One region of the Desulfovibrio sp. SGI.133 genome, then DNA from elsewhere that is predicted to be linked to it. Evidence: riboswitches for the same ligand, from Rfam matches in the RefSeq annotation. Region 1 holds a riboswitch; each other region holds the start of a gene.
The links. A riboswitch is a leader RNA that binds a small molecule or an ion and turns the genes downstream of it on or off. The one in region 1 is predicted to bind cobalamin.
Positions count from the first base shown of each region.

Region 2: it holds a riboswitch for cobalamin, as region 1 does, so the genes downstream of both, ACQRBR_RS04225 (anaerobic ribonucleoside triphosphate reductase) here and ACQRBR_RS05310 (sirohydrochlorin cobaltochelatase) in region 1, are expected to answer to the same signal.
Region 3: it holds a riboswitch for cobalamin, as region 1 does, so the genes downstream of both, ACQRBR_RS08055 (FecCD family ABC transporter permease) here and ACQRBR_RS05310 (sirohydrochlorin cobaltochelatase) in region 1, are expected to answer to the same signal.

Region 1 is NZ_JBNPMK010000003.1:37,791-42,063, reverse strand. It holds gene ACQRBR_RS05315 (phenylacetate--CoA ligase) at 1-233, shown strand, start outside; gene ACQRBR_RS05310 (sirohydrochlorin cobaltochelatase) at 755-1,642, opposite strand; cobalamin riboswitch at 1,664-1,861, opposite strand; gene ACQRBR_RS05305 (SAM-dependent methyltransferase) at 2,505-3,377, shown strand; gene ACQRBR_RS05300 (30S ribosomal protein S1) at 3,757-4,273, shown strand, end outside.
Region 2 is NZ_JBNPMK010000002.1:325,995-330,267, reverse strand. It holds gene ACQRBR_RS04225 (anaerobic ribonucleoside triphosphate reductase) at 1-1,968, opposite strand, end outside; cobalamin riboswitch at 2,165-2,341, opposite strand; gene larA (nickel-dependent lactate racemase) at 2,699-4,000, opposite strand.
Region 3 is NZ_JBNPMK010000005.1:57,794-62,066, forward strand. It holds gene ACQRBR_RS08040 (metallophosphoesterase) at 1-484, opposite strand, end outside; gene ACQRBR_RS08045 (5-formyltetrahydrofolate cyclo-ligase) at 556-1,173, shown strand; gene ACQRBR_RS08050 (polyphenol oxidase family protein) at 1,164-1,910, shown strand; cobalamin riboswitch at 2,131-2,309, shown strand; gene ACQRBR_RS08055 (FecCD family ABC transporter permease) at 2,441-3,505, shown strand; gene ACQRBR_RS08060 (ABC transporter ATP-binding protein) at 3,505-4,273, shown strand, end outside.

The DNA of each region.
Region 1 (4,273 bases):
TGGGCGGCGAATATCATGTGGAACTGACCCGCGACGACCGCTCGCTGGACCACATGACCCTGACCGTGGAACGCGCCCAGGGCGCCACCTCCGGCGGCGATGCCCAGCTGGTGGCCGCGCTGGAACAGCGCCTGCACAAGTCCCTGCTGGCCCGCGTGGCCGTGAAGCTTGCCGACCACGCCAGCCTGCCCCGTACCTTCAGCAAGTCCAAGCGCGTCACCGACCTGCGCTAGGCGGTGGTTGTTTTTTGAGAGGGGAAGGGGGCCCTTTTTGAAAAAAGGTCGCCCCTTCCCCCCTCAAGCTCCCCCCATCCCTCCCAAAAACTTTTGTTCGGATCAGTGAAGGCCCGCCTGACCACGGCGGGCTTTCTTCGTACGCCCGTCCCCCGGTCGCACGAAAGCAGGGGCGGCAGGTGGGCCGGGGAGAGATGATTGCTTTTTTATGGGAAGGAAACGGCCAGGACTTCGCGGACAAACGGTCGCACAGTTTGGGCCACCCCAAAGAAGCCAATAAAAAAGGACGCCATGCGTGGCGTCCTTTTTTAGTTGAAGTCTATGATTCTCGTCTCTGCGACCGTCTGGCTGACGGGGCTGCGGGCTGCCTGTCCTGTGCCGGATGGCCTGTCCTTTCAGACAGCGACGGGGACCATCCGGCCGGACCGGAGAAAAAGTTTTAGGGGGGAAGAGGGGGTCCAGGGGGAGAAGGGGGACCCTTTTCCAAAAGGGGCCCCGTCTCCCCTTGGCGGCATCTTGTCTTACTGCTTCAGCAGATCGTCCTGGCTGTCGCGGGCGTGACGCACGAAGACGGCGCGCACGCCGGGCAGCTCGCCCAGACCGGTGAGTACGGGGCGGGGGGTGAGGCCCAGGGCGCGGATCTGCGAGGCCCAGGAATCGGGCTCGTCACCGGCCAGGTCGTTGCGGGCATGGTCCCCGGCCACCACCATGAAGGGCTGGAGCCAGATGACGGACGCGCGGCTGGTCTTGATGGCGGCAAGCACCTGGTCGAAACCGCGCGAGCCTTCCACCGTGGCCAGCACGGCCAGGTTGTCGGCATCGGCCAGGGCGGCGCGCATGCCTTCGATGATCATGTCGCCCCGGCCGTGGCTCTGGCCGTGGCCCATGAGGGCCAGCAGCTCGCCGGACTTGCGCTTGCCTTCGGTGGCGCCGAGGACGGCGCGGCAGACATCTTCGGCATCCTGCCGGGATTCCAGCAGCGGGCGGCCCAGATAGACGGCCTGGAACGTGTCGGGATGGCGGGCCAGCCAGCTGACGAGCAGACGCTCCATCTCGCTGAATTCCTCACCGGCCACCACATGCAGGGACTGGACGCGCACCACGTCCACCTTTTGCCGGGCCAGTTCTTCCAGACCGGCGGCCACGTCACCGATATGCACGCCCTTCTTTTCCAGCTTGGCCCGGATGATGCTGGAGGTATAGGCCCAGACCACGGGACTGTGGGGGAAGGCGGCCTTGAATTCCTTGTCGATGGCGGTCAGGGCGGGCTGGGCCTCGGGCACGCTGGTGCCGAAGGCCACCAGCAGCAGGCCTTCCTTCTGGGCCGCCAGGGCAGGCAGGGCCAGGCAGAGGGTGAGCAGCAGGGCCAGCAGCGTGGAGCGCAGGGATGTTGTGGGGATGTGACGCATGGAACCTCCTCAATGACGCGTTGAAAGGTTAGGGATGGGGCGGGTATTCGGACTTGAGGGAATGGGGAGGCATGCCTCCGGGCCTTTGCTTCGCCTTCACCGTGACGGCTGGCTGTCGTGGCGTGTCGCCAAAGAAGCTCCGTACCCTCTTACCGCAGCGCGACTGTTTCCGATTTGCACGGAATTCCCCGCATGGATGCGCCATCAGAAACGGTTTGGAGCATAAAAGTCAAGCCGGGCGGGAAAGTAAAAGCCTGTACTGTCCGGGAGGTGCGGGGGGAAGGCTCCTTTTGTCCGGCCGTTGCGGCACGGGCGGCGCAGGTCCGCGAGGGGAGGACGGGCATGCCGTTTTTTCGCCCTCGCGCCATCCCCGCGCGCCGAAGGAGGCCGGCGGACGCTTGGCCTTGTCCGGGCTTTGGGCTATGCTGACCGCATGAGTACGCACAGTCGATCATTTCCCGCGCCCCGTCGTGGCGCCCTCCATGAGGAGCAGGCCCCGCAGGAAGCCGACAGGGAAGAGAAAAAACGTTCAGCGCCCCGCCGTCGCAGCGGGGGCAAGGCCAGCCCGGAGCAGGGCGCGGACAGGCAAGGCCCGTCCCGCCGTTCCGGGCGTCGTGTTTCCGGGGAGCCGGCAGCGCAGGCTCCCGCCCGGGCCAAAACGGGCCGGGGCAAGAAGGCGGAACAGCCGGAACATGCCGCCGGGGAGGCCCATGCCCTGCCTCGCTGGCGGCAGGAGCGCCGGGAACAGCGGCGCGAGGCCCGGCAGCAGGAACAGGTGATTCTGGCCCGTCGCTGGCCCGACCTGCCCCGTTCGGCCCTGCCCAAAGAAGATTTCAGCGTGCAGGTGGCGGCGCGTGACTACATGCAGCCCCTGCTGGAAGAGCTGGGGGACCGCGTCATCACCGTGCGTGGCCGTCTGGTGCTGGCCCGGGGCACGGAGCCCGCGGCCTGGGCCCAGAACGTCTGGACGGAACCGCGCTGGATCCCCATCACTTCCATCGGCAGCGGAGCACGGCAGCTCTCGGCTCTGCAACGCAACTGGCGGGCGCACATCCCCACCCTTGGCGGACATGTGCGGCGTCTGCGCCTCATGCAGGAGCAGCTGCCCTATGTGGCGGCACGGCCTCTGCACTTCGGCACGCCCGCTCCGTCCGCGCCGCTGGGGGCCTTCACCCTGTGGGAAAAAGACCTGATGCTGGCCTCGCCGCGCACCACCTCGCCCTTTGCCGACGGGGAAGTGCAGTTCGTGGAAAACCGCGAGGACCCGCCGGGACGCGCCTACCTCAAGCTGTGGGAAGTATTCACCCTGACCGGGCGCACGCCCGCGCCGGGGGAACTGTGCATCGACCTGGGCGCCGCGCCGGGCGGCTGGACCTGGGTGCTGGGGCGGCTGGGCTGCCGCGTGTTCAGCGTGGACAAGGCCGAGCTGGCGCCCCAGGTGGCGGCCATGCCCGGCGTCAACCACTGTCTGGGCAGCGGCTTCGGCCTTGAGCCGCGCCATGTGGGCCAGGTGGACTGGCTGTTCTCGGACATGATATGCTACCCCGACCGCCTGCTGGAGACCGTGCAGGAATGGCTGGCGGCCGATGCCTGCCGCAACGTGGTCTGCACGCTCAAGTTCCAGGCCCAGACCGACCACGAGACGGCGCGGGCCTTCGCGGCCATCCCGGGCGGCCGTCTGCTGCATCTTTCCTGCAACAAGCACGAGCTGACCTTCGTGAAGCTGGCCGACTAAGCCATCCTTTCCATCGCCATGATGCGGGCATGCCGTCGCCGGACGGTGTGCCCGCTTTTCGTTTTCCGGTCATCGCAGGGGGCAGACGGCGATGGGTATATGCAGCCATGGCAGGCAGTCCGGCACGGCCTTCCGGGGGCGAGGCCCTGCCTTGCGGTGCCGCACCTCCCTTTTTCTTTTCAGGAACCATTGTCAGGAATGGGGAGCTCTTTTCCCTGTCCTTTCACAACGTTCCGTTCGTCGACCATGGCGTGGAAAGGGCCGTTCCGCGTGCCCTGACACGTGTCCGGGCCATTTTCGCCTTGTGCTTTGCCTTTCCTTTTGCTACTTTCTTTCACCCCCGCACAGGGGACAAATTATGTTTGGAGGCATGTCAAGCATGGCAGACAAGGAAACCGGGCACGAAAACGAAATGAGTTTCGAAAGCGCCCTTGAAAACTATCTCAATCCCGACTTCGGCGACCTCGAAGAAGGCTCTATCACCAAGGGCGAGATCGTTCGCGTGGATGACGACAATGTTCTGGTGGACGTGAACTTCAAGTCCGAAGGCCAGATCCCGGCCAGCGAGTTCCGTGACGCCGCCGGCAACATGACCGTCAGCGTGGGCGACCGTGTGGATGTCTACGTCGTTCGCAAGAACGAAATGGAAGGCACCATCACGCTGTCCTTTGAGAAGGCCAAGCGCATGCAGGTCTTTGACCAGCTCGAAGACGTGCAGGAAAACAACCGGGTCATCAAGGGCCACATCGTGCGTCGCATCAAGGGCGGCTACACCGTGGACATCGGCGGGGTTGAAGCTTTTCTGCCTGGCTCGCATGTGGACCTGCGTCCCGTGCCCGACATGGACGCTCTGGTCAACCAGGAATTTGAATTCCGCGTGCTGAAGATCAACCGCC
Region 2 (4,273 bases), on a different contig from region 1:
CGCTTCCAGCTCGATCTTGCGGAAGGCCTTGATGGGGAAATACACGGGCACGTGGAAGGAGTTGGTGTAGTACTCCCGGTCCGTGACGCCCTTGATGACGCCGTACTTCTTGCGGTCCAAGGCCACGAAACGGCCGCTCAGACCTTCGGCAGGCGTAGCGATCAGGGTAAAGTTCAGATGCGTCTTGGCGGCTTCGTCATCGCAGCGCTTGCGCATGTGTTCCACGATGCGCAGGCCCAGCTTCTGGGACTCTTCGCTCTCGCCGTGATGCTTGCCGGTCAGGGCCACCAGGGTCTCGGCCAGACCGATGAAGCCCACGGTCAGGGTGCCGTGCTTGAGCACTTCGGCCACGCTCTCGTCCCAGTCCAGCTTTTCGGAATCCAGCCAGATGCCGTTGCCCATCAGGAAGGGATAGTTGCGCACCTTCTTGGAGCACTGGATGTCGAAGCGGTGCAGCAGTTGGCGGAACACCAGGTCGATCTGATCGTCCAGCAGCTGGAAGAAGCGATCCAGATCGCCCTTGGCCTCGATGCCCAGGCGGGGCAGGTTGATGGACGTGAAGCTCAGGTTGCCGCGGCCGCAGGTCACCTGGCGGTCGGGATCGTACACGTTGCCCAGCACGCGGGTACGGCAGCCCATGTAGGCCACTTCGCTGTTGTAGTCACCGGGCTTGTAGTACTGCAGGTTGAACGGCGCATCCAGGAAGCTGAAATTGGGGAACAGGCGCATGGCCGAGGTCTTGATGGCCATCTTGAACAGGTCGTAGTTGGGGTCGCCTTCGTTGTAGTTGACGCCTTCCTTGACCTTAAAGATCTGCACCGGGAAGATGGAGGTCTCACCGCTGCCCAGACCGGCCTGGGTGGCCAGCAGCAGGTTACGCACCACCATGCGGCCTTCGGCGGAGGTGTCGGTGCCGTAGTTGACGGAGCTGAAGGGCACCTGCGCACCGGCGCGGGAATTCATGGTGTTCAGGTTGTGCACAAAGGCTTCCATGGCCTGGTAGGTGCGGCGGTCGGTGATGCGCAGGGCTTCCTCGGCGGCGTAGGCATGGGCGGCACGCACCAGCTCGCGCTCGTTCTCGGCCACCAGGCCTTCCATGCGCTTGCCCAGTTCGTCCACATCGGCCATGCGGATGGCGGGCATCACGGGCAGCAGGATCTGCTGGCTGAATTCTTCGGCCTGGGCGGCATCCATGCCGGTCCTGATGCGCACGAAGGCGGTGAAGGCGTGGCGGTATTCCTTGCGGAAGGTCTTGGCCACGCCGCCGGCCATGGCGTAATCGAAGTGCGGCACGCTCTGGCCGCCGTGCATCTCGTTCTGGTTGGCCTGGATGGCGATACAGGCCAGGGCGGAATAGCTCTCGATGGAATTGGGCTCGCGCAGATGGCCGTGACCGGTGGAGAACCCGTTGCGGAACAGCGGGATCAGGTCGATCTGGCAACAGGTCTCGGTGAGCATGTAGAAATCCTTGTCATGGATATGGATGTCACCGTTGATGTGCGCGGCCGAGGCGTCCTTGGGCAGGACGTAGTTGTCGGTGAAATACTTGGCCCCTTCGGAACCGTACTTGAGCATGGTGCCCATGGCCGTATCGCCGTCGATGTTGGCGTTCTCGCGCTTGATGTCTTCTTCGATGGCAGGCGCGTAGGTCAGGGTCTTGTAGATCTCCATCAGGTAGGATTCCGCGTTGCGGCGCTTGGTGTGCTCGGCGCGGTACAGGATGTAGGCCTTGGCGGTCTTGGCGTAATCGTACTGGATCAGGGTCTCTTCCACCACGTCCTGGATCTCTTCCACATGGCGGAGGTTTTGGGCTTCGAGCTTGCGGCAGACCTTTTCGGTGACGAACAGGAGATCCGTGGGGGACATGTCCTCGCCGGACGCCTTGTTGGCCTTGGTAATGGCATTGAGAATCTTGACGGAATCAAAGGCGACCTCGGTCCCGTCCCGCTTGATGATGCTCGCAAGCATGTTTTCCTGCTCCAGATCCAAAGATATTTGTTTTCCTGACCCGTTTTAGGGTCAACACAAAAGACCCTCCCTGTAGGGGAGGTCTCAGGCCCTGAAAAATCATGAAAAAAGGTGGAAAAAAGATACGGACGCCCGGCGACAGAGTGTCATGACGTCCCTTCCCAGCGGCAAAAACCCGTTGCCGTGAGGCTGTCCCCATGGACAAGCGGCAGAAGCAGGTCTTCCGGCTCGTCACCCTGCTCCCGGCCTTCCCGGCGGTTGCCAGTGGCACACGGGGGGAGCAGGTTCTGCGACTTACGGCGGCGGGTCCGCTCCCGGATCTCACGGGATTCCCGATGAAGCTCGTAGCAGCGCTTCTGCCCGCTCAAGATGGCAAAAGGTGCCTCACGTGTCAACACAGAGTTTTTGTAAGTATTTTACAACATTTTGAAATAATTGTAAAAAATCACAAGTCTGCGCCAAAACAGGCAATTTGCCAAAGTCCGCGCCAATTCTGGGCTGGCGGGATTTTTGAATCCGCAGACCACTCCGCCTGCGTCGTTTTTCACAACTTGCCGCCCTGCCGGAGCCCCCTTTTCTGCATAAAAAAGGGCTCTCCTCCGGGAAACAGATTCCCCTGATAGAGGATCCCTGCCGGGTGACACAGCCCGCGTACGGACCGCGCATCCGGCGGGGACCCATGGTTCAACCGGCGCGGGTACCCGAAGATGCCCGCGCCGGCCTGTGGCCGCTAGACCGCCAGCTTGGGCAGGGTCGAGGCGCCGTGCGGCATGATGATGGTGCGCACGTCCAGCTCCTGTCCCAGGAAATGGCGAGCCTTGTCCAGGGCCTCGTCCAAGGTATGGCAGACATGCATCTTCGTCTTGCCGAACAGGGCGGCATCCATGTCCGTCACCAGGATGAGGTTGTGTTTCTCGGCCGCCTCGGCAAAGAGGAAGCCCACATAGCTGCCGATGGAGAAGGTATCGCGCAGGGCCTTTTCACGGGCCTGCATGTCGCTGTAGGCGCAGATCTGCGTCTCCACATCGGGGTTGCCGAAGCCTTCGGAGCAGCGGGAAAGCAGGATCATGGTCCCGCCAGGCTGCACGGCGCTCAGGGCGTTGCTCAGCAGCTTGATGGTCTGGTAAAGGTTGATGTCCTTGGGGTAGCCGCCCGCGCTGGCCACCACCAGGGGGGTACGCTCGGGGATGGTCACGCCTTCCATGCTGTCCACCAGACGGCAGGCCGCCGCATGGGACTGGACCCAGTCACCGGCAAAGGCCTTGATGATGCGGTAATCGTCATTGACCACCACATTGAGGCCGAAGCAGGGCCGGGCCATGGCCGCGGCCTCGAAGATGTCGGCATGGAAAATGTTGGTGTCCGCCATGTTGGCGCTGCGCACGTCGGCGTTGGTGCCGTTGCCGAAACCGGGGTTCAGGGCCTGCTTGTGGTGGCGCTGGATGGTCTCGTAACCGGCGATGCCGGGCAGCAGCATCTTGCCGCCGCCACCGAAGCCCGCCAGGAAGTGGTAGACCACGCCGCAGGTGATGATGATCTTGTCACAGGCCATGGCGTAGCTGTTGAACCATACCGGCGTGCCGCGGCTGGTATCGCCCACGTGCACCAGATGGGCCGTATCGCGGCAGTCGTGGTCGATGACGCGGATACAGCGGCAGATGTCCTCGCCCAGCAGGCGGGTTTGCTCGTCGCCCATGTGGGCACGATGCGTGCCCGTGGCCGTGACGATGAGGATGTCGCTGTCGGGGATACCGCAGGCGTTGAGCTCTTCCACCATCACGTGGACGTAGACCGCGGGCGACTGCCACAAGCGGGTCACATCGGGTACCAGCAGGCAGATCTTCTCGCCGGGGTTGACGATGTCCTTCAGGCAAGGCGAACCGATGGGATGGCGCAGGGCCTCACGCACGGCCTGATCCGGTTCCATGACCGGCAAGGACACAGGATTGGACTCCAGCACGGCCACCAGGTTCTTGTCGGCCACCGGCATGGTCCAGGAAATATCACCATAGTGCAGCGTATGTTCTGACATGACGCACCTCATTCCCTCTAAAGCCAGAAAACAGCGGAACACCTCCGCAGAGGTCCGCGAATATAGGCCCCTCGCCCGCGGGCCGCAAGCCAAAAATCCGGGGAACCCTCCGATTTTATTTTATAAAATATCACATACCAAGCACTCTGCTTTGATTCCGTGCCGCCTGCCGGACTTCGCCCCGGCCCATTGATCCCCCTCCTCTCCCGCCCTTGGTAAACGGGATCGAACCACACAGCCCGCAACATCCACGCCTGCCCCTCTCCAGACAGC
Region 3 (4,273 bases), on a different contig from region 1:
CGTGAATATTGCCCGGGATGACGTCACAGGCGCTGTCCTTGGGCGGATTGTGCGAAACCAGCACGGTGTGGGGGTACTTGCGGGCCTTCTGCCAGCTGTTTTCCAGCCAGCCGGCGAAGGTGGATTCAGGAAACTCGCTGGGCGTCCCGAAAGGCGTGAACGTGGAGGCCCCGATGCCGAAGATGGCCGTATCGGGCGTGAGCTCGTGCACCTGCGTGTGCAGGTTGCAGCCTAGGCCGCTCAGCCATTCGTCCACTTCGGGCCGGTCCATGTTGCCGATCTGGGCCCAGATGCGGGGATTGTGCGCCCGCAGAACGTCCATGACCATTTCGGCTTGCTTGACGCCGCCTGTGATGGTCAGGTCGCCGGTGACGATGATGCCGTCTGCCTGCGCCAGCTCGGGGATACGGGCAAACAGCCCGGGCTCGTCGTGAATGTCCCCAACGGCAATCCAGAGATGATCCTGTTCGTTGACGCTTGGCATGGCGGTGTTTCCTTTGTTATAAAGTCACTCCGCGAACTATGGCACATTTTAGCAAGGATGGAAAGACCTCCATGTCCCTTTCCCCCGATGAGCAGAAGAAGGAATTGCGCGCCCGCATGCGTGGGCTGCGGCGCGGTCAGGACCCCGACCTGGCACGGCAGCGGGCCCGGGCGGCCCAGCAGGCCCTGCTGGACTGGGACGTCTGGCAGCAGGCCGCCCGCGTGGCCCTGTACGTGGCCCTGCCGGAAGAAGTGCATACCGGCTACCTGCTGGCCGATGCCTGGCAGCGCCGTGTGCGGGTCTACCTGCCCCGGGTGCGCTTGGAACGCGGGCTCATGGACTTCGTGCCCTGTTCCCGGGTGGGCGATATGGCCGCCGGGCCCTACAAGATGCTGGAGCCCCATGCCGGTCTGCTGGGCATGGCGCCCCCTGTGCTGGCCCATCCCGATTTCTGTCCCGACGTGCTCATCCTGCCCGGTGTGGCCTTTGACCGCATGGGCAACCGCCTGGGCTTCGGCGGCGGCTACTATGACCGTTTCCTGGCGGCGTTCGGCGCCCGGGGCAGCGGTCGGCGGCCCCTGCTGGTGGGCCTGTGCTATGCTTTCCAGGTGGTGGACGCGCTGCCTTCCCAGGACTGGGATCGGCCCGTGGACTGCCTGTGTACTGAAGAAGGACTCGTATGCCTGTAAGTTTCATCCCCTTTGTGTTCCCCGGCGTGGACAATGTGCGCTGCGCCTTCCAGACCCGCTGGCAGGAGGCCGGAGATGGCCCCTACGCCGGTGGCAACATCTCCCTCGCCACGGCTGATGACCGGCAGAGCGTCATCGGCAACCGTCGCGAACTGCGGGCGGCCCTGGGCCTCCGGCGCATGGCCGAACTCAATCAGGTGCATGGCGATGCCATGATCTTCGAGCCCGAGGCCGTGGAGCCCGACGCCGTGCCTCGTTGCGATGCCGACGGCATGGCCACCAGTCAGGCGGGGCTGGGACTGGCCATCAAGACCGCCGATTGCCAGCCCATCCTGCTGGCCCACAAGAGCGGCCGTTTCGTGGCCGGCATCCATGCGGGCTGGCGCGGCAACCGTTGTGACTTCCCCGGTTCCGGGGTGCGCCGCTTCTGCGAGCATTACGGCGTGGAACCGCGTGAGCTTCTGGCCGTGCGCGGCCCGAGCCTGGGCCCGGCCCGGGCGGAGTTCATCAATTTCGAGAGCGAGTGGGGCGACGAGTTCCGCCCCTGGTTCGATGCCCAAAGCCGCACCATGGACCTGTGGGGCCTGACACGCTGGCAGCTGGAGCAGGCCGGGCTGCTGCCGCGCAATATCTACGGCATCGACCTGTGCACGGCCAGCTGCAACCGTCAGTTCTTCTCGTACCGCTGCGTGAAGGCTTCCGGCCGTCAGGCCAGCGTCATCTGGCGTCTGGACTAGCAGGCCGGAGAGCTTGCTTGTGATGAGGGGGGAAGGAGGAAACCTTGGCTCGCGCACAAGGTCTTCCCCTTCCCCCCTCAAGCTCCCCCCATCCCCTTTCCAACGCGCTTTTGTCTGTAAGGATGGAACATAGCTGGCTACGGGGAGGCAGCCCCTGCCGTGACTTGTCTGCCGCACCTCCCCCTTTTCGCCATACGTTGACAAGCCGCAGCTCCCTGCCTAGAGTAGCGCGTCCATGGTCGCCGGAACCTGCCGGCGTCAAAAGGGAATCCCGTGAGAATCGGGAGCGGACCCGCCGCCGTAAGGCCCGCATACCAGCTTCCTTCATGTGCCACTGGCAACGGGAAGGCCGGAAGCCGGGGGCCGAGCCGGAATACCTGCCGTGGACCGTGGCCGACGGCCGCGACCGGTATCGGCACGGGTCTTGCCGAGGGGAGCAAGGGAATACGGGCCTCTTCCAGTGGTGGAAGGGGCTTTTTTTGTTTCCGGGCCAGTGTGCCCGGCCACTGATGGCCATGACAGGACGGACCATGCCGGAGAACAGCCCCATTGCCAAGGATACCCGGAGCGCGCGCCGCTGGTGCTGCGTGTTGCTGGCCGTCCTCTGGTGCGCTTCGTTGCCGCTGGCCTGCCTGCCCGGGCCCGTGCCTGTGGCTGTGGCCGATGTCTGGCAGGCGCTGGGGGCCGTGGTGGGTCTGTGCCCCCCCGCGGACGGCAGCGTGCAGCTGGTGGTGGGACAGATCCGTCTGGCTCGCGTACTGCTGGGCCTGCTGTGTGGCGGTGCGCTGGCCGTGGCCGGTGTGGCCCTGCAGGGCGTGCTGCGCAATCCGCTGGCGGACCCCTTCACTCTGGGCATTTCCGCCGGAGCTGCCTGCGGCGCCAGCATGGCCATCGCACTGGGCGGTACCCTGGGCATCTGGGCCGGAGGCCTTGCCGTGGGTCTTTCCGCAGCAGCCACAGTGTCCCTGTCGGCCCTGCTGGGCTCTCTGCTGGCCTTGGGCGGCGCGCTCTGGCTGGGCAGCGGGCAGGGGAGCTTTAGGCGCGAGACCGTCATCCTGGCCGGTATCGCCGTGGCGGCCTTTCTGGGCGCTGTGGTGGCCCTGGTCAAAGCCCTCAATGAAGAATCCGTCACCAGCATAGTTTTCTGGATCATGGGCAGCCTGCAGGGCCGTGGCTGGGACAGCGTGCCGCTCCTGCTGGCCACCTTGCTGCCGGGGCTGCTGGTGGTGCTGCCGGGCTGGCGCAAGCTGGACATGCTGGCCTTGGGCGATGAACAGGCCGCGCATCTGGGCCTTGCCGTGGGCCGCACCCGTTTTTGGCTGCTGGCCGGTGCCAGCTGCATGACGGCCGGTTGCGTGGCCGTGGCCGGGGTCATCGGCTTCGTGGGCCTGGTGGTGCCGCATGTCCTGCGCATGCTGCTGGGCGGCGCGCACGGGCCCTTGCTGTACGGCGCGTTCCTGGGCGGCGGTATCTTGCTGGTCTGGGCGGACGTGCTGGCCCGCTGTGTGCTTTCCGGCGGGCAGGAGTTGCCCGTGGGTGTGGTGACGGCCCTGCTGGGCGGCCCCTTTTTCGCTTTTCTGGTGCGGAGGCGCTGATGCTGCGGGCAAAGGGCATCCGGGCGGCCTACGGCACGGACGAGATATTGCACGGCGTGGACATCGACCTCCATCCCGGTGAGGCCGTGGCTCTGCTGGGGCCCAACGGCAGCGGCAAGACCACACTGCTGCGGGTGCTGGCGGGCAGTCTGATGCCGACGGCGGGCATGGTGCAGGTACAAGGCGCGGACATCCGCCGTCTTTCCCCCCGGGAGCGGGCCCGCCGGGTGGCCGTACTTTCCCAGCGCAGTGCCGCGCCGCAGGGCATGACAGCCCTGCAGATGGTCCTGCTGGGCCGCTATCCCTGGCTGGGCTGGTGGGGCAGCTACAGCGCCGAAGACCGGCGTATCGCCCACGAGGCCCTGGAGGAGACCGGTGCCTTGCCGCTGGCCGGGCGGCAGGTAAGCGAGCTTTCCGGCGGTGAATTGCAGCGTGTGGCCCTGGCCCGGACGCTGGCCCAGCAAAGCCCCGTGCTGCTGCTGGACGAGCTGGCCGCCGGTCTGGACTTGGCCCGGATGCTGGAACTTTTCGACCTGCTGGAGCGCCGTCGTCGGGCAGGTGCCGCGCTGCTGCTGGTGATGCATGACTGCAATCTGGCGGCCCAGTATGCCACCCGTCTGCTGGGTCTGCGCGAGGGCCGCGTATTGTTCGACGGCCCGGTGCGCCGCTGCTTCACGGCGGAGAACCTGCGCGCTCTCTATGCCGTGGACTTGCATATCGTCCCGCATCCCCGCAACGGTCTGCCCCAGGCCCTGCCCCTGCGGCCTC